One region of the Enterobacter sp. I4 genome, then DNA from elsewhere that is predicted to be linked to it. Evidence: predicted binding sites of a transcription regulator. Region 1 holds the regulator's gene; each other region holds the start of a gene.
The links. The regulator Fur, encoded in region 1, represses iron uptake genes when iron is present. The targets are predictions, from matches to a motif close to ATAATAATGAGAACNACTATCAA.

Region 1 (6,965 bases):
TGGCGCAGGATCTGCTGGACACGCTGGATGCGAACGATATCCAGACAGCGACGCTCATCGGGCACTCAATGGGCGGCAAGGCGGTGATGGCGCTCACCGCGCTCGCGCCCGAGCGCATCTCCGGGCTGGTGGTCATTGACGTTGCGCCCGTCAATTACGACGTTCGTCGCCACGATGAAATTTTTGCTGCGATCGGCGCCGTGACGGCGTCAGGCGCTTCCACCCGCCAGCAGGCGGCTACCGTTATGCGCGACCATCTTGATGAAGAGGGCGTGGTGCAGTTCCTGTTGAAATCGTTTGTGGACGGACAATGGCGCTTTAACGTGCCGGTGCTGTGGGATCAATATTCGCACATCGTGGGCTGGGAGAATGTACCCGCCTGGCCGCACCCTACCCTCTTTATCCGTGGCGGTAACTCCCCCTACGTCACTGACGCGTACCGCGACACGCTGCTGGCGCAGTTCCCGCAGGCTCGCGCCCACGTGATTGCCGGCGCCGGGCACTGGGTGCACGCGGAAAAACCGGATGCCGTACTGCGCGCCATTCGTCGCTATCTCACTGATACTGCGAATTGATTAAAAAGCCAGCGACCGGAAGACGACGGGCTTCCAGTCGTTGGCGTGTGGATTTGGGTGATGTATGATGGCGCGCTTATCGCCCGGGCATTAGCAGGGCGGCGTGTTTCCCCCGAAGTCTCAGAATCATGGCCAAAGAACAAACGGACCGTACGACACTAGATCTGTTCGCGAATGAGCGTCGACCGGGACGACCGAAAACGAATCCGCTTTCGCGTGATGAACAGCTGCGTATTAATAAACGCAACCAGCTTAAACGCGATAAAAATCGTGGGCTTAAGCGTGTCGAACTGAAGCTGAATGCCGATGCCGTCGATGCGCTTAACGAGCTGGCTGACGCGCGCAACATCAGCCGCAGCGAACTGATCGAAGAGATGCTGATCGCCCAACTTGAGGCCTTACGCGGCAAGGCGTAACTCAGAAAATCCCCAATATTACCCTTTTCATGTAGCACAGAGTGCAGTCCTGCGTGATAGCTGTTTCCGCAGGGTTGCCAGTTCTGCTATTATTGCCCTTATCCGTGGACAATTTGCGCCACCATACCATTAAGTTTCAAGAGGTTATTTTACTCATGGCAATCATCGGCATTTTCTTTGGCAGTGATACCGGCAATACTGAAAATATCGCAAAAAACATTCAAAAACAGCTCGGTAAAGACGTTGCTGATGTGCATGACATCGCCAAGAGCAGCAAAGAAGATCTCGAGGGCTATGACATCCTGCTGCTGGGCATCCCGACCTGGTACTACGGTGAAGCGCAGTGTGACTGGGATGATTTCTTCCCGACGCTGGAAGAAGTCGACTTCAACGGCAAGCTGGTTGCCCTGTTCGGCTGTGGCGATCAGGAAGACTATGCTGAATACTTCTGTGATGCGCTGGGCACCATTCGCGACATCATTGAGCCACGCGGTGCGGCAATTGTCGGCCACTGGCCAACGGCGGGTTATCACTTCGAAGCCTCTAAAGGCCTGGCAGATGACGATCACTTCGTTGGCCTGGCGATTGACGAAGACCGTCAGCCAGAGCTTACCGCTGAGCGTGTTGAAAAATGGGTTAAGCAGATCCGCGAAGAGCTGAACCTGGACGACATTCTTAACGCCTGATTTCCCTGCGGCGCAGCTCCGGTTGCGCCCGTTTTCCAGGTTATACCGATTAAATTAATTGCTACAAACTTTTAACTTTTTCGTTCAGACCTGTACAATATCCCCCTGGTAAAAAGTGGGTGCCATCGAACAAGTTTGTTGGTGATACCACGTTTTTATAAGCATACTTTGCTTGAGACTTGCAGTTTTCATTTAGCCATGGCAGTTCTATAATGAGACGCATTATCCCAAGTGCATTTTCTGTCACTTCTTCTTTAGAAGTGAATCGTTTAGCAACAGGACAGATTCCGCATGACTGACAACAATACCGCATTAAAGAAAGCTGGCCTGAAAGTAACGCTTCCTCGGTTAAAAATCCTTGAAGTGCTTCAGGGGCCAGACAATCACCATGTCAGTGCGGAAGACCTTTACAAGCGTCTTATCGATATGGGTGAAGAGATTGGGCTGGCAACCGTCTATCGTGTGCTGAACCAGTTCGATGACGCGGGCATTGTTACTCGTCATAATTTCGAAGGCGGTAAATCCGTGTTCGAGCTGACTCAGCAGCACCACCACGATCACCTGATCTGCCTCGATTGCGGCAAGGTCATTGAATTTAGCGATGATTCCATTGAATCACGCCAGCGTGAAATCGCCGCCCGTCATGGCATCCGCCTGACTAACCATAGCCTGTACCTGTACGGTCACTGCGCTGAAGGTGATTGCCGCGAAAATGAACACGCGCACGACGCAAAATAAGTTAGCGTTCATACTCTGAGCCAGCCGAAAGGTTGGCTTTTTTTTGCCCAAAAAAAGCCCGGTGGCGCAGCGCCACCGGGGAGGATAACAGCAGGTTACTTACCGTTATTGCTTCGAATGTCTTCCCAAATCTTGTCGCAACGCTTCGCCACTTCCTGATCGTTACCCGTTTTACGCGCCTGAATGCAGGCCTGATAGTCCATCACGCGAACGGTTTCCTGCTTGGCGAACTGCTCGTGCGCCTTGTCTTTTTTCAGCACGTCCAGCACGCTCTGGCAGGCTTCAATCTTCTCAGGCGAGCCTTGCGCGGTATTGATGCAGGCGCTATACGCCTCCTTCAGGCGAGAATCTTCCTTTGGCGCCGGTTCCTGCGCGCACGCCACCAGCCCCGATGCCAGCAGCGCGACGATTACGATTTTTTTCATCATATTTAGTCTCCGGTTCGGCGGGAGCTAACCCGCCGGACTCTTCATCAGAAGATGGTGAATGGCGCGATGACCATGAACTTCACGTCACGTTCATCCTGGAAGATGTTGCCGTAACCGCCCGCGTAGCTCGGGATATCGGAGTGGTTGTCATACTGGGTGAAGTGCAGCTTAAACATCGTGCCTTTCGCCCGGCCTTCCTGAAGGGTGTAAATCGCATCCAGACTGTATGAAGACTCCTTCAGACGGTAGTTCGGATCGTAGTAAGCGTCCGGCGTCGCCATATCCCCCGGCTTCGCGTCCCAGGCGTACGCGTAGGATGCCCCTACAGCCCAGCCCGGCAGGTTCCAGTTCTTCAGGTCATACATCGCGCCGAAGAAGACCGCTTTTTCACCGTCGGCGTTGAAGTCAGAGCGGTTATCCCACCAGATGTCCAGGCGACCGTTGGAGGAGGCGTAGGTTGGCGTCATACGCTGCAGGAAGTAGCCCTGCTGCCCTTCTGCCTTCACCCACGTCCCTTCCAGACGCAAATCGACCTGGCCTACCTTGTAGCCGAAGGTCAGCGCCTGCAGCCAGGCCGTACCGTCATAGATATCATTTACGCCGCCATCGCTGACCTTATCGCGCGTACCGTAGAACTGGTAGCTGGTGCTCAGCGGGCTGCCTGCGATATCAAATTTGTAGCTGGCTTTCGCAAAATACTGATCGATATAGCCTTCAGCCTGACCAAAGGCGGCTTCCAGCACCAGATCGTTTTTGAAGTCATACTTCGCGCCGAGCGAGTGGAGATAGTCGACCTTTGTTTTTTTATCGTTTTGATAGAACTTGTCCATCTCAATGTGCCACGGCGCTTTGTACTCGTTGGTCCACATATAGGAGAAGCTCAGCGCACCCGCATCGCCGTAGTCAAAATTAGCGCCAGCTTCCGCCCCCTGATAGGTACCCGGCATAAAGCTCCAGTGCGGGGCTAACAGCGTCTGGCCGGTTGGCTGAATATAACCACCACGCGCCCAGACCGGGCCATATTTGAATTTCGCAGCCGCTTTATACAGGCTGATGCCGCTTTTATCCCCGGACCAGTCTTCTTTATAAGCTTTGTTGCTGGAGGAGAAAGCAATTTCATTCGGGTGGCCGCTGTCACCATTTTCCGCCATTTCAATTGCCGTAAATGCCGCAATATCCAGACCGAACATATCGGCGGCATATCCCGACTGGAAATCCAGATTGGCGTTCCAGGTGGAGTGAGAAAGGTTGGTTTTGTATTTATCTTCAGTGACGTCTTTACGGTCACGCTCACGCTGCCAGTAATAAATACCGCCCGTGAGGGTAGAATCTTCGATGAAACCGGCTGCTTTTGCTTCTGGCGCAACCACCAGACCCGACATTGCTGTCACACCGGCGATAGCCAGCGCCAGCGCACTACGTTTGCCACTGAACGTACGCATAGATTATTCCTCTTTGACGAATTAAAACGCCTTAAACGGCGAAAAATAAAAAGACCAAACGGTCAGGGGTAGTCAGAAATACCCTCGAATTAACTACCGTCTTTAGGTTATTTTTCGCGACGCGAATTATCAATGCTTTTAATGAGGCAAAAGTCAGTATTATGACGAAGTGCACATATTTCGTAGCGGCTTGTAACAATTACCGCGGAGTGAGCGCTGGCGGGGAACAGACGCGTTTTCAGTAAGTAACAAGGTAATGAAGAATTTATTTTAAGCGGATTCAGTTTTTCATAAACAGAGAAACTTTTTTCAAAAAAATAAGTAGCACCACGTTGACCTGCATTTTTTATTTATACTTTTTCCCCCTTTGCTTAACGACATGATCGTTAAATAAAAAAACGCCGCATTACGCGGCGTTTGTTTCTCATTGACCAGTGCAGCGTTATTATTCGCCGATCTTAGTCCAGGTATCGCGCAGACCCACGGTACGGTTAAATACCGGTTTTTCAGCCGTGCTGTAGCGGCTGTCCAGGCAGAAGTAACCTTCACGTTCGAACTGGAACGCTTTACCGGCTTCAGCGGCTTTCAGAGACGGTTCCGCGTAGCCCTGTTTGATGACCAGCGATTCCGGGTTGATGGTGGCGAGGAAGTCTTCCGCCGCGCCAGGGTTCGGCACGCTGAACAGGCGATCGTACAGGCGGATCTCAACCGGCAGCGCGTGCGTCGCGCTCACCCAGTGAATAACGCCCTTCACTTTACGTCCATCCGCCGGATCTTTGCTCAGCGTCTCTGCATCATAGGTACAAAAGATAGTCGTGATGTTACCTTCTGCATCCTTCTCCACGCGCTCGGCTTTGATCACGTAGGCGTTGCGCAGGCGAACCTCTTTGCCCAGCACCAGACGCTTGTACTGCTTGTTCGCTTCTTCACGGAAGTCAGCGCGATCGATCCAGATTTCACCGCTGAACGGCACGTCACGGGTGCCCATTTCCGGTTTGTTCGGATGGTTTGGCATAGAGACCATTTCGCTGCCGCCGTGATAGTTTTCGATGACCAGCTTCACCGGATCGATAACCGCCATCGCGCGAGGCGCGTTTTCGTTCAGATCTTCACGAATGCAGGATTCCAGAGAGGCCATCTCAATGGTGTTGTCCTGCTTGGTGACGCCGATACGTTTGCAGAACTCGCGAATGGACGCGGCAGTATAACCACGACGACGCAGGCCCGAGATGGTCGGCATGCGCGGATCGTCCCAGCCTTCAACGTGCTTGTCGGTTACCAGCAGGTTCAGCTTACGCTTGGACATCACGGTGTATTCCAGATTCAGGCGAGAGAACTCGTACTGACGCGGATGCACGGGGATCGTGATGTTATCCAGCACCCAGTCGTACAGACGACGGTTGTCCTGGAACTCCAGCGTGCACAGAGAGTGCGTAATGCCTTCCAGCGCATCGCTGATGCAGTGGGTGAAGTCGTACATCGGGTAGATGCACCACTTATTGCCGGTCTGATGGTGTTCCGCGAACTTAATGCGGTACAGCACCGGGTCGCGCATCACGATGAACGGTGACGCCATATCGATTTTGGCGCGCAGGCACGCTTTACCTTCTTCGAAGCCGCCGGCGCGCATTTTTTCAAACAGCGCCAGGTTCTCTTCCACGCTGCGATCGCGGAACGGGCTGTTTTTGCCAGGCTGAGTCAGCGTACCGCGATACTCACGGATTTCGTCAGCAGACAGCTCGTCAACGTAGGCCAGACCTTTGTTGATCAACTCAACCGCATAGGCGTACAGCCGATCGAAATAGTCAGAGGAGTAGCAGATATCGCCAGACCAGTTGAAGCCCAGCCACTGCACGTCGTTTTTGATCGACTCAACGTATTCGATGTCTTCTTTTACTGGGTTGGTGTCATCGAAACGCAGGTTGCACTGTCCCTGGTAATCCTGGGCGATGCCAAAGTTCAGGCAGATCGATTTAGCGTGACCAATGTGCAGGTAGCCGTTTGGCTCCGGCGGGAAACGCGTATGCACCGTGGTGTGCTTACCACTGGCCAGATCTTCATCGATGATCTGACGAATAAAGTTACTCGGGCGGGCTTCTGCCTCACTCATCGTGGATTCCTCAAAGCGTAAACAACGTATAACGGCATATGATCTTATAAGCCGGACGTAGTGACAACCCTTAAAACGTCCCGGAAGAAAATAATGGGGGCAATTGCTGCAAAAAAAAGCGGCGGAGGATATCCCCCGCCGCTAAAGGCATAACTCTACTCAGGAGCGATTACTTGCCTTTAATCTCATACAGTGGCGTTTGACCGGCAACCACCTGACCCTGCGCCTGGATAACCAGACCGCTGAAGTCGTCGATGTTGCTGCATACCACCGGGCTTATCATGGAGCGCGCATTGGCGTTCAGGTAATCCAGATCCATTTCCAGGATCGGCTGGCCTGCCACGACTTCAGCGCCCTCTTCCACCAGGCGAGTAAAGCCCTGACCGTTCAGCGCAACGGTGTCGATACCCATATGGACAACGATCTCCGCGCCTTTTTCCGTTTCCAGGCAGAACGCGTGGTTGGTGTTGAAGATTTTCACGATAGTACCGGCTGCCGGAGAGACCACGGTTTTGTCCGTAGGCTTCACCGCCACGCCGTCACCTACCGCCTTGCTGGCGAACGCTTCGT
Region 2 (6,965 bases), on a different contig from region 1:
CCGTAGCCACGGCTACGGCGCGATGACGCTCGACGAGATGGCGGAGCAGGTTCTGGATGCCGCGCCGCAAAAAGCCGTCTGGCTCGGCTGGAGCCTGGGCGGGCTGGTGGCAAGCCAGATTGCGCTGAACCATCCTGAGCGGGTTCAGGCGCTGGTGACGGTGGCCTCATCACCGTGCTTCAGCGCCCGCGAGGCGTGGCCGGGCATCAAGCCTGAGGTGCTGGCCGGATTCCAGCACCAGCTGAGCGAAGATTTCCAGCGGACGGTGGAGCGTTTTCTGGCGCTACAAACTATGGGGACGGAGACCGCCCGGCAGGACGCGCGGGCGCTGAAACAGACGGTGCTTTCCCTGCCGATGCCGGAAGTTGACGTGCTGAACGGTGGGCTGGAGATCCTGAAGACGGTCGATCTGCGCGAGCCGCTGGCGTCGCTGGCGGTACCGCATCTGCGTATTTATGGCTATCTGGATGGGCTGGTGCCGCGCAAGGTGGTTCCGCTGCTGGACGCGCTGTGGCCGGAGAGCCAGTCGCTGGTGGTTGCCAAAGCGGCACACGCGCCGTTCATCTCTCATCCTGCTGAGTTTTGTTCGGCGCTGTCCGCCTTTACTGGCGAAGCGTCCACCACTCCCTGAGGCAGGCTTTACCTTCCGGACAACTTTTACAACTGCCGGACAGACAACCGTCCGGCTCTTCCTGAATGCGCACGGCTTTTCCCATCGCCTCCAGCCTTTCCAGCATGGCATCGATCATCGGCTGCGGCGTATGCAGGCTGAGGCTGAGCTGCTTCGCCTCCATTCGTCCCTGTAACGCCAGCAGGTCACGTACCTGAATCAACGTTGCCATCCGTTTGCCCCTTAGTGACAGTCGCCCGCAGGGCTGCAGCAGCAGGTGGTTGGGGTTTTGCGCGTCGCCAGCAGGTTGACGTCAACGCGGCTACGCGCCCGGCGCAGCAGGCCAATCACCATCACGTTAAACAGGATCACCGCCAGGATACAGACCAGGCTGTAGCGCGGATGCTGCCCGTAGTTAACGGCCTGGTAAAACACGGTCGCCAGCGAGTAGGCAATGTTCAGCCCCCACAGAATGGAGAAGCCCATCCAGCCGCGGCTGGACTCGCGGGCGATGGCCCCCATCACCGAGATGCACGGAATATAGAGCAGGACGAAGATCAGGTAGCTGTAGGCCGCCGACGCGCTGCCGAATTTCTGGCCCATCACGCCCATTGCTCCGGTCGCCATTTCGCCGTCGCCCTTGCTGGCTTCAATCGGGTTCGCCAGCACGCTCAGGCTGAAGGTGTCTTTCAGGCTCTGCCAGGTCTCTTCCGCCGCGCCGAGCAGTTCATCACCGAGGTGGAACGCTGCCGGATTAAACTCCTCGTCCTGAATATTCTCAGCGGTGTAGAGCGTGTTCAGGGTGCCGACCACCACTTCTTTTGCCATCGCGCCGGTGAACAGGCCCACGGTTGCCTGCCAGTTGTCTTCCTGAACGCCAATCGGTTTGAAGACCGGGGTGATAATCCGGCTGACGGAGGCAAGCGCAGAATCATTAATGTTATCTGCCGCCTGGCCGCTCAGGGTGAAGCTGTTAAGGGCGCTCAGGAAAATGCTGACCACCACAATCACCTTACCGGCGCGCAGCACAAAGCCTTTCAGGCGCTGCCATGTCTGTATTACCAGGCTCTTCAGATGCGGAACGTGGTAAACCGGCAGCTCCATCACGAACGGCGACGCTTCGCCGCGCATGATGGTGTGCTTCAGCATCAGGCCGGTGAGGATAGCCATCACGATACCCAGCACATACAGGGAGAAGACGGCCAGCGCCCCTTCCTGACCAAAGAACGCCGCGGCAAAGACCGCGAAGATTGCCAGACGCGCGCCGCAGGACATGAACGGTGCCATCATGATGGTCATCAGGCGTTCACGCGGTGCATCCAGCGTACGGGCGCCCATTACCGACGGCACGTTACAGCCAAAGCCGACAATCAGCGGCACGAAGGATTTGCCCGGCAGCCCCAGCGCCTGCATCAGGCGATCCATTACGAAGGCCGCGCGCGCCATGTAGCCGGAATCCTCAAGGAAGGAGAGGAACAGGTACATCATGCCGATTTGCGGCACCAGCGGCAGGACGGTGTTGATACCGCCGCCGATCCCCTGGGCAAGGAAAATGGTCAGCCATTCCGGGAAGTGGAGGGTGTAGCCCAGCCACTGAATGCCGTGCACGAAAATAGCGACAGAGCCGCCATCAAAGATCGGCTGCAGTGCACCGCCGATGTTAATGGCGAGCAGGAACATCACGTACATCACCAGTAAAAAGACCGGCAAACCGAGGAACCGGTTGAGCACGATTTTATCCACTGCGGCGGTAAAGCGGCTGGGCTCCGCGGTTAACGCGTTGCTGACCACGTCGCAGATCGCGGCGATGGCCTGATAGCGGGCATCCGCAATATGCAGAGCGGGATCGTCCAGCTCGTCGCTCAGGCGAGCCAGCGCAACGTCCAGCTTATCCGCCGCATCGCCTGCGTAGGCGCGGCTGTAGATATCCCCTTCCAGCATTTGCAGGCCAAGCCACAGGCGCTGTCTGGCAGGCATGGCGTTGTCCATCGCCTGCGCCAGCTGGCCGGCTTCGCGCAGCAGCGGCTGCGCGTAGTGCACCAGCTCAACGTCGGCGTTGCCCGTGTGGCGGTCAATTGCCAGCTTCAGGGCGTCAATGCCGCGCGCGCGGGTAGAAACCAGCGGAACCACCGGGCAGCCCAGACGAGCGGAGAGGGCATCGACGTCGATGCGCAGCTTTTGCTTCTCTGCGATGTCGAGCATGTTAAGCGCCACGATGCAGGGAATACCCAGCTCCAGCAGCTGTAGCGTGAGATAGAGATTTCGCTCGAGATTGGAGGCATCTACCACGTTGATTAGCAGATCCGCGTCGCCGCTCAGAATATAGTGGCAGGCGATCTGCTCATCGAGTGAGGTCTGGGAAGAAATGGTGGTGAGTGAATAGGTTCCCGGCAAATCAACCAGCGTGACCTGATTGTCTGTCGTCGTGAACTGGCCTTCTTTACGTTCAACCGTTACGCCTGCCCAGTTTCCCACTCGCTGGCGCGCGCCGGTTAATTGATTGAATAATGTTGTCTTGCCGGAATTAGGATTGCCAATTAAGCCAATAGTTAATTTTTTCATTGTATTAGACCCACCAAAACCGCTGGCTTGTTAACGGGATAGAGATTCAACTTCAATTAATGCGAGGTCTTTTTTACGCAGAACCAGATTTACGCGTCGGGTTTCGATATGAACAGGATCGCCCAACGGCGCCACGCGCACCACCTGGAACGATGAGCCGGGCAGCATGCCCAGTGACAGCAGCTTCTGCCGGTAGGCCGGGCTTATCTCACGGGTAAAACCGATAATTTTCCACGCACTGTCTGGAGTGAATTGCATAGCGCCTGATTCCACGAGAGGTTAAATAATCTACACTGCGATGATAATGAGAATAGTTTTTATCAGCAATAATAAAAATGTGACGGGATGTTGTTAAACGTATTAATTTGCGGTCAGATTGACCTTGCTCAATATTTACGGAATTACGCGGAAGGGGATAATAAATTTATTTGTTAACGGAGTGATAACTAGTGGTTTAAATATGGATATGCAATCGGTTTCATATATTACGAGATGATTTATTCCCCTCACCCTAACCCTCTCCCCAGAGGGGAGAGGGCCGGGGTGAGGGGAGAGGTCAGCGTTTCTTACCCATTGCCGCCGCCAGCGCATCCATCATGGCGCTGTTACCGGCCGGCTGAGCGTCACGTCCACGCGGCTTCGCGGCCTTCGCTGCCGGACGCTGCTGTTCGCGGCCACCGCCGTTACCGCCTCGGCGCGCGTTGGTTTCACCCGGCTGCTCGTCCAGACGCATGGTCAGGGCGATACGCTTGCGCTGGAGATCCACTTCCAGCACCTTCACCTTCACGATGTCGCCCGCTTTGACCACGGTATGTGGATCTTCCACGAACCTGTCGGCGAGGGATGAGATATGCACCAGACCATCCTGATGCACGCCGATATCCACAAACGCGCCAAAGTTGGTGACGTTCGTAACTGCGCCTTCCAGCACCATGCCCGGCAGCAGGTCGTTCATGGTTTCCACGCCGTCAGCAAAGGTCGCGGTTTTAAACTCGGGACGCGGATCGCGGCCCGGCTTTTCCAGCTCTTTGATGATGTCGGTGACCGTCGGCACGCCGAACTGTTCGTCGGTGAAATCCACGGCTTTAAGGTTACGCAGCGCGCTGCTATCGCCCATCAGATCTTTCAGCGCCTGCTGGGTGGCGGCCAGAATACGCTCCACAACCGGGTACGCTTCCGGGTGAACGGTAGAGGCATCCAGCGGGTTATCGCCGTGGTTAATGCGCAGGAAGCCCGCGCACTGCTCAAACGCTTTTGGCCCCAGGCGGCTAACCTTCAGTAACTGCTGGCGGTTCTGGAACTGACCGTTCTCATCACGCCAGGCGACGATGTTCTGCGCCATCATGCGGGTTAAACCGGCTACACGGGTCAGCAGGGGGACGGACGCGGTGTTCAGGTCCACGCCGACGGCGTTTACGCAGTCTTCCACCACCGCGTCCAGCTTACGCGCAAGCTGCGTCTGGCTCACGTCGTGCTGATACTGGCCCACGCCGATGGATTTCGGGTCGATCTTCACCAGCTCCGCCAGCGGATCCTGCAAACGACGGGCGATAGAGACCGCACCGCGCAGGGAAACGTCCAGGTCCGGGAACTCCTGTGCCGCCAGCTCGGAGGCGGAATAGACCGACGCTCCCGCTTCGCTGACGATCACTTTCTGCGCCGTTACCTTCGGGAACTGCTTCTGCACGTCGAGGTAGAAACGCTCGGTTTCGCGGGAGGCCGTACCGTTACCGATGGCGACCAGCTCAACGTTATATTTTTCACACAGCGCAGCCACGACCGTCGCCGCCTTCGCTGCCTGGCCCGTGTGCGGGTAAATGGTGTCGGTGGCAACCAGCTTGCCGGTACCGTCAACCACGGCCACCTTCACGCCGGTACGCAGACCCGGATCGAGACCCATGGTGGCGCGCAGGCCAGCGGGGGCGGCCATCAGCAGGTCGTGCAGGTTACGGGCGAAGACGTTGATTGCTTCGTCTTCGGCGCGCTCGCGCACGGTGCCCATCAGCTCGGTTTCGAGATGCATCAGCACCTTGATGCGCCAGGTCCAGCTCACCACGCCTTTGCGCCAGCTGTCCGCCGGAGCGTTGTTCAGGCGCAGGCCGAGGTGATCGATAATGATCTGCTCGCAGTGGCTCTCTTTTGGCGGCTCGTCAAACTGCGGATCGGCATTCAGGGAGAGTTGCAGTACGCCCTCGTTACGGCCGCGGAACATCGCCAGCGCGCGGTGAGACGGTACGGTTGAAATGGGTTCGTGATGATCGAAGTAGTCGCGGAATTTCGCGCCTTCTTCCTCTTTGCCGGCCACCACGGTGGCGACGATATGCGCGTTCTTCCACAGATAGTCACGCACTTTGGCCAGCAGCGCGGCGTCTTCGGCGAAGCGCTCCATCAGGATGTAACGTGCACCGTCCAGCGCGGCTTTGGTGTCCGCCACGCCTTTGTCGGCATCGATAAATCTGGCGGCTTCGGTTTCCGGGTCGTGAGACGGATCGTTCCACAGCAGGTCGGCCAGCGGCTCAAGGCCTGCTTCAATCGCAATCTGCCCGCGCGTGCGGCGCTTCGGTTTGTACGGCAGATAGAGATCTTCGAGTTCGGTTTTGCTCAGGGTGCCGTTAATGGCTTGTTCCAGTTCACTGGTCAGCTTGCCCTGCTCGCCGATAGATTTGAGGATCGCCTGACGTCGGTCTTCCAGTTCGCGGAGATAGCCCAGACGCGTCTCCAGGTTACGCAGCTGCGTGTCATCCAGACCGCCGGTGACTTCCTTACGATAACGTGCAATAAACGGCACGGTGTTCCCTTCATCAAGCAGGCGAACGGCAGCTTCTACCTGTTCGGCTCTGGCCTGAATATCACCCGCAATAATGCGGCAGAGCGACTCTTTCATCATGGTCAGTTCATCTTGTGGATCGAAAATCAGGGGGATAGTTATACGGGCTGACACCGAAAAATGCCAGCCGGGGAGGGCGCTCTCGGACTATTTAACATACTCGATTTCGTTGACGTACCAGCTTGCTTCACCCGCGGGCGTCTGGACGATGGCTAAATCACCCACCTCTTTTTTCAGCAGGGCGCGGGCCATCGGCGAATCGATAGAAATGTAATCCTTACGACCAAAAATTTCATCGTAACCGACGATGCGAAAACGCAGGGTATTGCCGTCATCATTTTCGATCTCCACCCAGGCGCCGAAGAACACTTTGCCTTCCTGCTGCGGGGAGTAATCGACGATTTTGAGATTTTCGAGGCATTTCGTCAGGTAGCGCACCCGGCGATCGATTTCGCGCAGGCGCTTTTTATTGTACTGGTAGTCCGCGTTCTCGCTGCGATCGCCCAGGCTTGCCGCCCAGGTGACTTTTTTGGTCACTTCAGGACGCTCTTCGCGCCACAGGTAATCCATCTCTTTTTTGAGTTTCTCATACCCTTCACGGGTGATCAGGGGCGTTTTCATGGTGCAGCCTTAATGCCGGTTAACTGTCTTTGCGCACAATACGTAGCGCACAGTGTAACAGACAAGATTAATAATGATTTATGTGATGAAATGAACAGATAAGCTGCTGTTAAATATGCTTTGTAACAATTTCGTCTAGAATTTATACCAGAATTTGCTGGTCGAACACGTGCACTTTTTTAGAATACGCTGTTCCAGGCCTATCCGAACCTTTGGGAGTACACACAATGCAAGAGAACTACAAAATTCTGGTCGTAGATGACGACATGCGCCTGCGTGCGCTGCTGGAACGTTATCTGACAGAGCAGGGCTTCCAGGTTCGTAGCGTCGCGAACGCGGAACAGA
Region 3 (6,965 bases), on a different contig from region 1:
CCGCTTCCGCCCGGAAGCGGGTATCAACTGCCTGCTTTTGCTGACATTTAACAAATCCGATCTCGCTCCCAATGAATAACCACACAACATGTAATGATTTGTTAATTACAATCATTGACGAGGGAGCAGCATGATCACCATTGAGTTTATTGTCATTATCCTCTGCCTGCTGACGGGCACACGCTTCGGCGGCATGGGGCTTGGGCTGATAAGCGGCATCGGCCTGTTTATTTTGAGTTTTGTTTTTGGGCTACAGCCCGGTAAACCCCCGGTGGACGTAATGCTCACCATCCTTGCCGTCATCGGCTGTGCCGCCACGCTCCAGACCGCCGGTGGCCTGAATGTGATGATGCAGTTTGCGGAGCGCCTGCTGCGTAAACATCCGCAGCACATCACCCTTCTCGCGCCGTTTACCACCTGGATGCTGACCTTTCTCTGCGGAACCGGTCACGTCGTCTACACCATGTTTCCCATCATTGCGGATATCGCGCTAAAAAAGGGCATTCGCCCGGAGCGCCCAATGGCGGTCGCCTCGGTGGCGTCTCAGATGGCCATCACCGCCTCCCCCGTCTCCGTCGCCGTCGTGTCGCTGGTTTCCATTCTGGGTGCGCAGCACGGTATTGGCCACGGGTGGGGGATCCTCGAAATTCTGGCCGTCTCCGTGCCGGCCTCGCTGTCCGGGGTTGCCATTGCCGCGCTGTGGAGCTTACGCCGCGGAAAAGATCTGGCAGACGATCCGGAGTTTCAGGAAAAGCTGAACGATCCGAAACAGCGGGAGTTTATTTATGGTGGAACGGAGACGCTGATGAATCAGCGCTTCCCGAAACAGGCTTACTGGTCAACGTGGATCTTCTTCGCCGGTATTGCCGTAGTGGTGCTGCTGGGGGCGCTGCCAGCGCTGCGTCCGGCCTTTGAAATCAAAGGCAAAATGACCGCCCTGTCGATGAACCTTGTCATACAGATGATGATGCTGATTGCCGGTGCCGTAATGCTGATGACCTGCAGGGTAAATGCGTCGGCGATTTCAAACGGGGCGGTGTTTAAGGCGGGGATGGTCGCGATCTTCTCGGTGTTCGGCGTGGCGTGGATGAGCGATACCTTTTTCCAGGCGCATCTCGACGAGCTGAAAATGGCGCTGGAGGGGATAGTGAAAAGTCATCCGTGGACGTACGCCATCGTGCTGTTTCTGGTTTCAAAACTGGTCAACAGCCAGGCTGCGGCCTTAACCGCCGTCGCCCCGATGGGATTGATGCTGGGTATCGACCCGAAAATGCTGGTTGCCTTCTTCCCGGCGTCGTACGGCTACTTCGTGCTGCCAACCTATCCGAGCGATCTGGCGTGTATCGGATTCGATCGTTCCGGCACGACCCGCATCGGTAAATTCATCATCAACCACAGCTTTATCGTGCCGGGGCTGATTGGCGTGAGCTGCGCCTGCGTGGTGAGCTATCTGCTGGTGCAGACGTTCTTCTGATCTTTCTGCGGGCGACAGGCTCTGTCGCCCTTCGGCGTAAAATCAGCAAGGGTGTCTGATTTCGGTTTACCTAGTGCGATTCACCCTGCGGCGTGAAGCGCAGCTCAATCAGGGCGATAGCTTTCTGGATTGCGCGGAGCGTAACCGGGTCAGCCGCGGCGGGGTGGTTGGTGAAATCGATGTTTTTCAGCTGGGTCGACATCTTTTCGCGTACTTCTACCGGTGCGATAACGTCAATTACGTCAAGGATCTGTTTGATGACCAGCTGGCAGGCGACGACGTCAGATACCAGTTCCTGATCGGCGCTCAGGTTTTGTGACATGGGGATTCTCCTTATTTAAAGGCCGCCATAGTAGCAAAACAGAGGCCCTTCCATCTCCCTCTCGTCGTACGCAGACGTAAAAAAACCTGCCGAAGCAGGTTTTTTTATCAGAACATCGCGCCCGGTGGGACGTCTTTGAAAGTTGTGCAGTAATTAGCCCACATGCTTTTCAGGATTTTGCGCAGTTTCATCGTGTTGCTCCAGTAACGTGTTATGCAGGTGTTATTGTCGATACGCTTATAATATGACCACCATCACAAAAATCAACCATTTTGTGACGCACATCACGCTCAAAAAGGCTGCATTGCGGCGGGCATGTTAAAAAAAGTAGCGATAAATCCGCAGGTTACGGGCTTATAAATTCCAGTAAATTTTTATAGAATTTTTTGAAACGGAAGGAACGCAAGGGATGAAGCGGCGATCGCTGATACGTCAGCAGGGAGGGTTGACACGCTGCGCCTGGCACGGGATGCGGGCAGCGCGATATCTTCAAAAACGTAATGCGGCATGCCGGGCAGGTATAGCCCTGCCCGGCAAAGCGGAATCAGCCAACAATGGCGCGGACAAAAGCTTCAATCTCTTTGTCCTGGCAGTTCTCGAAGAAGCACTGCTGGAAGCGCTGGCCCGAAACGGCGGTTTTAACCAGCTCGGGATCGATTGCGCGCAGGGTATCCAGATAGTTTTCTTTCACCACCGCCGCTTTCACCTGATTCAGAATACCGGCGTTGCGCACCTGCGGCTCTTTACGCTCTGGTGGATAGCCTTCGCCATTGCGCCCGGTAAACGCTTTCTCGAAGATAAAGCGCACGTTCAGTTCAGCGCCCCAGCCAAAGCCTTTCGCGAACGGCAGGGAAAGCGCGTTGCCGTTGTTGATTTGCGCGAACAGGAACGCGTCAGCAGGATCGATGCAGTAGCCGCAAATTACGCCCGGATGAATGTTCAGGGACATCAGCGCGCCCTGCCCGGTTCCGCAGCCGGTCACAACAAAATCGACGGCTTTTGAATTGAGCAGAATGCTCGCCATGATGCCAAGGTGAATATAGGTAAGGTGGTGATCGTTTTCATCACTCATACCGACGTTATAGACCGGGAAACCTTTCTCATCGGCAACGGCCTTCAGCTCATTAAGGATGATGGCATTTTTAGCGGCCTGGCTGTTTTCCATCATCAGTGCAATTTTCATCTTGTCTCTCCTGAATGCATGGCGGGCGTTCCCGCTGTGGATAGCTTTTCACCTTAACCTTACTATCAAACAAACGCACTTTCAAATTAAGTGAAAACTTGTTTTAAAAAACAAAGATGCGCTCACAGTTTGGCGGGCTGGCCCGGTTCGTTGCGAAGTGTAAGGGGAGATCTTCCGGCTATTCCGCCCATTGCGGCCTGCGGATCGGCTTACAATAGCGTATTTCCCGTCACGCAGAGTTAACTATGAAAAGAGTAATCCTGGCCGCAACGATCCTGATGCTCGCGGGGTGCAGCATTAACCGTCAGGCGGAGATAAGCAGTGTAGACGCCCCGAACGGGATTGTGCGCCTCGACTACGGTCAGGCGCTGCTTCAGAACGCCTGGTCTGACGACTATGTGAATAACGGTACGGCAGCCAAAGCCTGTCAAAACATGGGGTATGCCACCGCGTCCGCCTACGGGCAGCCGATAAAAACCTGCACCCTCATCAGCGGCTCGCTCTGTCTGAACGAAAGCGTGACCATTCAGTACAAATGCATGGGATATGCCGTTACCTCCGCAAACCAGAACCCATGGTATTAACGGGTGCTGCCAGCCACGCTGGCAGCCTATTTAATAAGAACAAAAACAATTCTCATTAATTAATATAAAGAGTGGCAATGCGTGTTATTCCCATTCGTATTTTTAATAAAGAGATATTTATTTTACTTTTTGCAAATAATTAAATAACAAATTATAGTGTCGCTCATCGTGAACCAGTAATAATAAACCGGAGCTGCACCATGCTAAAAACCGAAATGATTGAAAAGCTTAATGCGCAAATGAACCTTGAGCTTTTTTCATCCCTCCTTTACCAGCAGATGAGCGCCTGGTGCAGCTATCACAGCTTTGAAGGTGCGGCCGCGTTCCTGCGTCGCCATGCCCAGGAAGAGATGACGCACATGCAGCGTCTGTTTGATTATCTTACGGATACCGGCAGCCTGCCGCGCATTGACAACGTGGCATCGCCTTTCGCCGAATACGGCTCTCTGGATGAACTGTTCCGCGCCACCTACGAGCACGAACAGCTGATCACCCAAAAAATTAATGAACTGGCTCATGCGGCGATGACCAGCCAGGATTATCCAACCTTTAATTTCCTTCAGTGGTATGTTGCTGAACAGCACGAAGAAGAGAAACTGTTTAAATCCGTCCTGGATAAATTATCTCTGGCGGGTAAATCCGGTGAAGGTCTGTACTTTATTGATAAAGAGCTGTCGACCCTCGACGCGCAGAATTAATGTTAAAACGGTGCTGACCCGTCAGCACCGTTTTATTTAATGGCGGCATATTTTACTTTCGTGAGTAGAAAAGCCCTCTTCTGCCGGAATAAATTTTCCCCGCGCCGCCAGAAACGCCACCAGCTCCGCCGCTGACATATCCGAAGCCGAACAGGTATGGAACCGCGCATCTTCGCCAAAGCGGGCACCTATCGCCGCCACCAGGCTTTGCTCCGTATAGCGTTCCCCCGACTCAATCATCATATTAAGCACATCGTGTCCGTGAATTGACATGGTTACCTCCCGCAAATAAAAGGCAGACTAAACGCTTCCTCAGCCACGCGCCTTGCGCTGGCGCAGGTTCCCCCTTTTCTTTTTGTAAATTAATCATTACACCCTATGTAACGGTGATTTGACGAGATGGGGCTTTTCCCTTACTCTGCGCCGCAGAATAGGTTGCGGTATCGAAGGGTTGTAGAGGAAAGCGTGAAGAACAGAACTCTGGGAAGTATTTTTATCGTCGCCGGAACGACAATTGGCGCAGGAATGTTGGCCATGCCGCTGGCTGCCGCGGGCGTCGGGTTTGGCGTAACCGTACTGCTGCTGGGCGGCCTGTGGGCGCTGATGTGTTACACCGCGCTGCTGCTGCTGGAGGTCTATCAGCACGTCCCCGCCGATACCGGCCTGGGCTCGCTGGCGGCACGCTACCTTGGACGCTACGGGCAGTGGATCGCCGGTTTTAGCATGATGTTCCTGATGTACGCGCTGACTGCCGCCTATATTAGCGGCGCCGGAGAGCTGATTGCGTCAAGCATCAATGACGGCTTCGGGACATCGATTTCGCCGGAGACGGGCGCAATTGCCTTTACGCTGACTGGCGGCGGCGTGGTTTGCGCCGGAACGTCGCTGGTCGATCTCTTTAACCGCTTTTTGTTCAGCGCCAAAATCCTCTTCCTGGCTGCGATGCTGGTGCTGCTGGCGCCGCACGTCCACAAGATCAACCTGCTCGCCATGCCGCTGGAGAAAGGCCTGGCGCTTTCGGCGATCCCGGTCATTTTCACCTCGTTCGGTTTTCACGGCAGCGTACCGAGCATCGTCAGCTATATGAACGGCGATATCCGCAAGCTGCGCCGCGTGTTTATCATCGGCAGCGCCATACCGCTGATTGCGTACCTTTTCTGGCAGCTGGTAACGCTGGGCAGCATTGACTCCACAACCTTTGTTGGCCTGATGGCGGAGCACTCTGGCCTGAACGGTTTCCTGGTTGCCCTGCGCAACGTGGTGGCTTCTACGCACGTAGAGCTGGCGGTGCATCTGTTTGCGGATCTGGCGCTGGCTACCTCCTTCCTCGGGGTGGCGCTCGGCCTGTTTGACTACATGGCGGACCTGCTCCAGCGCCGCAATACCGCTGCCGGCCGTTTACAGACGGGAGCAATGACCTTCCTGCCGCCGCTGGCCTTCGCGCTTTTTTACCCACGCGGCTTTGTGATGGCGCTGGGATATGCCGGCGTGGCGTTATCGGTTCTGGCCCTGCTCCTGCCTTCCCTGCTGGCCTGGAAAAGCCGCCAGCAGCATCCGCAGCAAGGGTATCGCGTGGCGGGAGGTAAGCCGCTGCTGTGCCTGGTGTTTAGCTGCGGAGTAGCGATTATTCTGGTGCAGATATTGATTGCAGCGGGGATGCTGCCGGAAGTGGGATAAGAATAAGGGGCTATTTTTAGCCCCTTTTTATCAGTGCAGACAGCAGCTTTTGAACTTCTTCCCGCTGCCGCACGGGCACGGATCGTTACGACCCACCTTTGCCCCGTTCACGATCGGTTGCTTCGCTTCCGGCTGCTGCGGGTTAGCCACCCAGTAGTTATACAAACGCAGCGCCGCAGGCTGGATGCTCTCAATGCTGGCCATGAACTCCTCTTCGGTCAGCGCATCCAGCTTCTCGCTGGTCTCTTCCGTACCGTGCAGCGCAATCACGGCCAGATCGGCCTGTAGCGATTCCGGCAGGGATGACCAGTCCGTCAGCGCCACGCCGCGCATGTAGCCATAGCACCACTCTTCCACCACGGTATAACTCTGGCCGTCAACGTCGTTATAGCCAAAGAGCGGCTCAAACTGGTCCGGGTATTCGCTCAGACGCTCGGCAATATCGTTCATATGCTTAAAGCAAAGATCGATAAAGCGGTTCATCTCGCGGTCGTTTTTCCAGCGCGGAATAAACTTCTCACCGCCCCAGACCGCCACCAGCCAGGTGTCGGGCTCCACCACAACGGGACCGGAAAGTACTGCGGTAAGCATGCCGTCCAGTTCGGACACGTCAATCACGGATGCATCGTCGTGACCGTAAGACATTAATGTCTCTTCCAGCCACGCCATCTCGCTTTCATTTAATGGGCCTTCAGCCATTGCTGATACTCCTGATAAAAAAAACGATCCTGACATATATCGCCGCGCGTGCCTATCTGAAGTTTAGGTCTTTATTGCTGCATAAACGTGCAATTCGTGACCCTTGCACAACTTATGGGCTTTGTTGTTAAGGAGATGTGATCTCCGCTGTAATTTCACGTCATCCCGCAAAGGCGCATAAAACGGCACTCTATACTCAACATGCTGTGACCCGGTCAAGGGATTAACCATTCTGGCAACCTTTTTGCTTAATGTTCTGCGCGCTTCGCGGTGCGTAGGATCCTCGCCGTATTAAGCAGGAGATTGCTTCTAACGTGCATTTTGTTCT

Region 2: a site for Fur is predicted at 3,471-3,493, ahead of feoA (ferrous iron transporter A). Genes of this name have one in related genera too.
Region 3: a site for Fur is predicted at 3,597-3,619, ahead of ftnA (non-heme ferritin). Genes of this name have one in related genera too.

The regions. Positions count from the first base shown of each region.
Region 1 covers NZ_JALBUO010000003.1:542,639-549,603, forward strand. The annotation lists gene ybfF (esterase) at 1-575, shown strand, start outside; gene ybfE (LexA regulated protein) at 704-991, shown strand; gene fldA (flavodoxin FldA) at 1,147-1,677, shown strand; gene fur (ferric iron uptake transcriptional regulator) at 1,969-2,415, shown strand; gene chiQ (ChiQ/YbfN family lipoprotein) at 2,511-2,840, opposite strand; gene chiP (chitoporin) at 2,888-4,285, opposite strand; partial or broken gene MOQ06_RS21845 (hypothetical protein) at 4,411-4,479, shown strand; gene glnS (glutamine--tRNA ligase) at 4,731-6,395, opposite strand; gene nagE (PTS N-acetyl glucosamine transporter subunit IIABC) at 6,565-6,965, opposite strand, start outside.
Region 2 covers NZ_JALBUO010000002.1:838,094-845,058, reverse strand. The annotation lists gene bioH (pimeloyl-ACP methyl ester esterase BioH) at 1-631, shown strand, start outside; gene feoC ([Fe-S]-dependent transcriptional repressor FeoC) at 603-842, opposite strand; gene feoB (Fe(2+) transporter permease subunit FeoB) at 854-3,172, opposite strand; gene feoA (ferrous iron transporter A) at 3,203-3,430, opposite strand; gene MOQ06_RS16440 (Tex family protein) at 3,729-6,059, opposite strand; gene greB (transcription elongation factor GreB) at 6,147-6,620, opposite strand; gene ompR (two-component system response regulator OmpR) at 6,848-6,965, shown strand, end outside.
Region 3 covers NZ_JALBUO010000001.1:1,651,154-1,658,118, reverse strand. The annotation lists gene MOQ06_RS07885 (anaerobic C4-dicarboxylate transporter) at 131-1,474, shown strand; gene MOQ06_RS07880 (DUF2766 family protein) at 1,545-1,796, opposite strand; gene azuC (stress response protein AzuC) at 1,904-1,987, opposite strand; gene MOQ06_RS07870 (RpiB/LacA/LacB family sugar-phosphate isomerase) at 2,341-2,979, opposite strand; gene yecR (YecR family lipoprotein) at 3,225-3,563, shown strand; gene ftnA (non-heme ferritin) at 3,764-4,261, shown strand; gene MOQ06_RS07855 (YecH family metal-binding protein) at 4,298-4,534, opposite strand; gene tyrP (tyrosine transporter TyrP) at 4,787-5,938, shown strand; gene MOQ06_RS07845 (YecA family protein) at 5,969-6,637, opposite strand.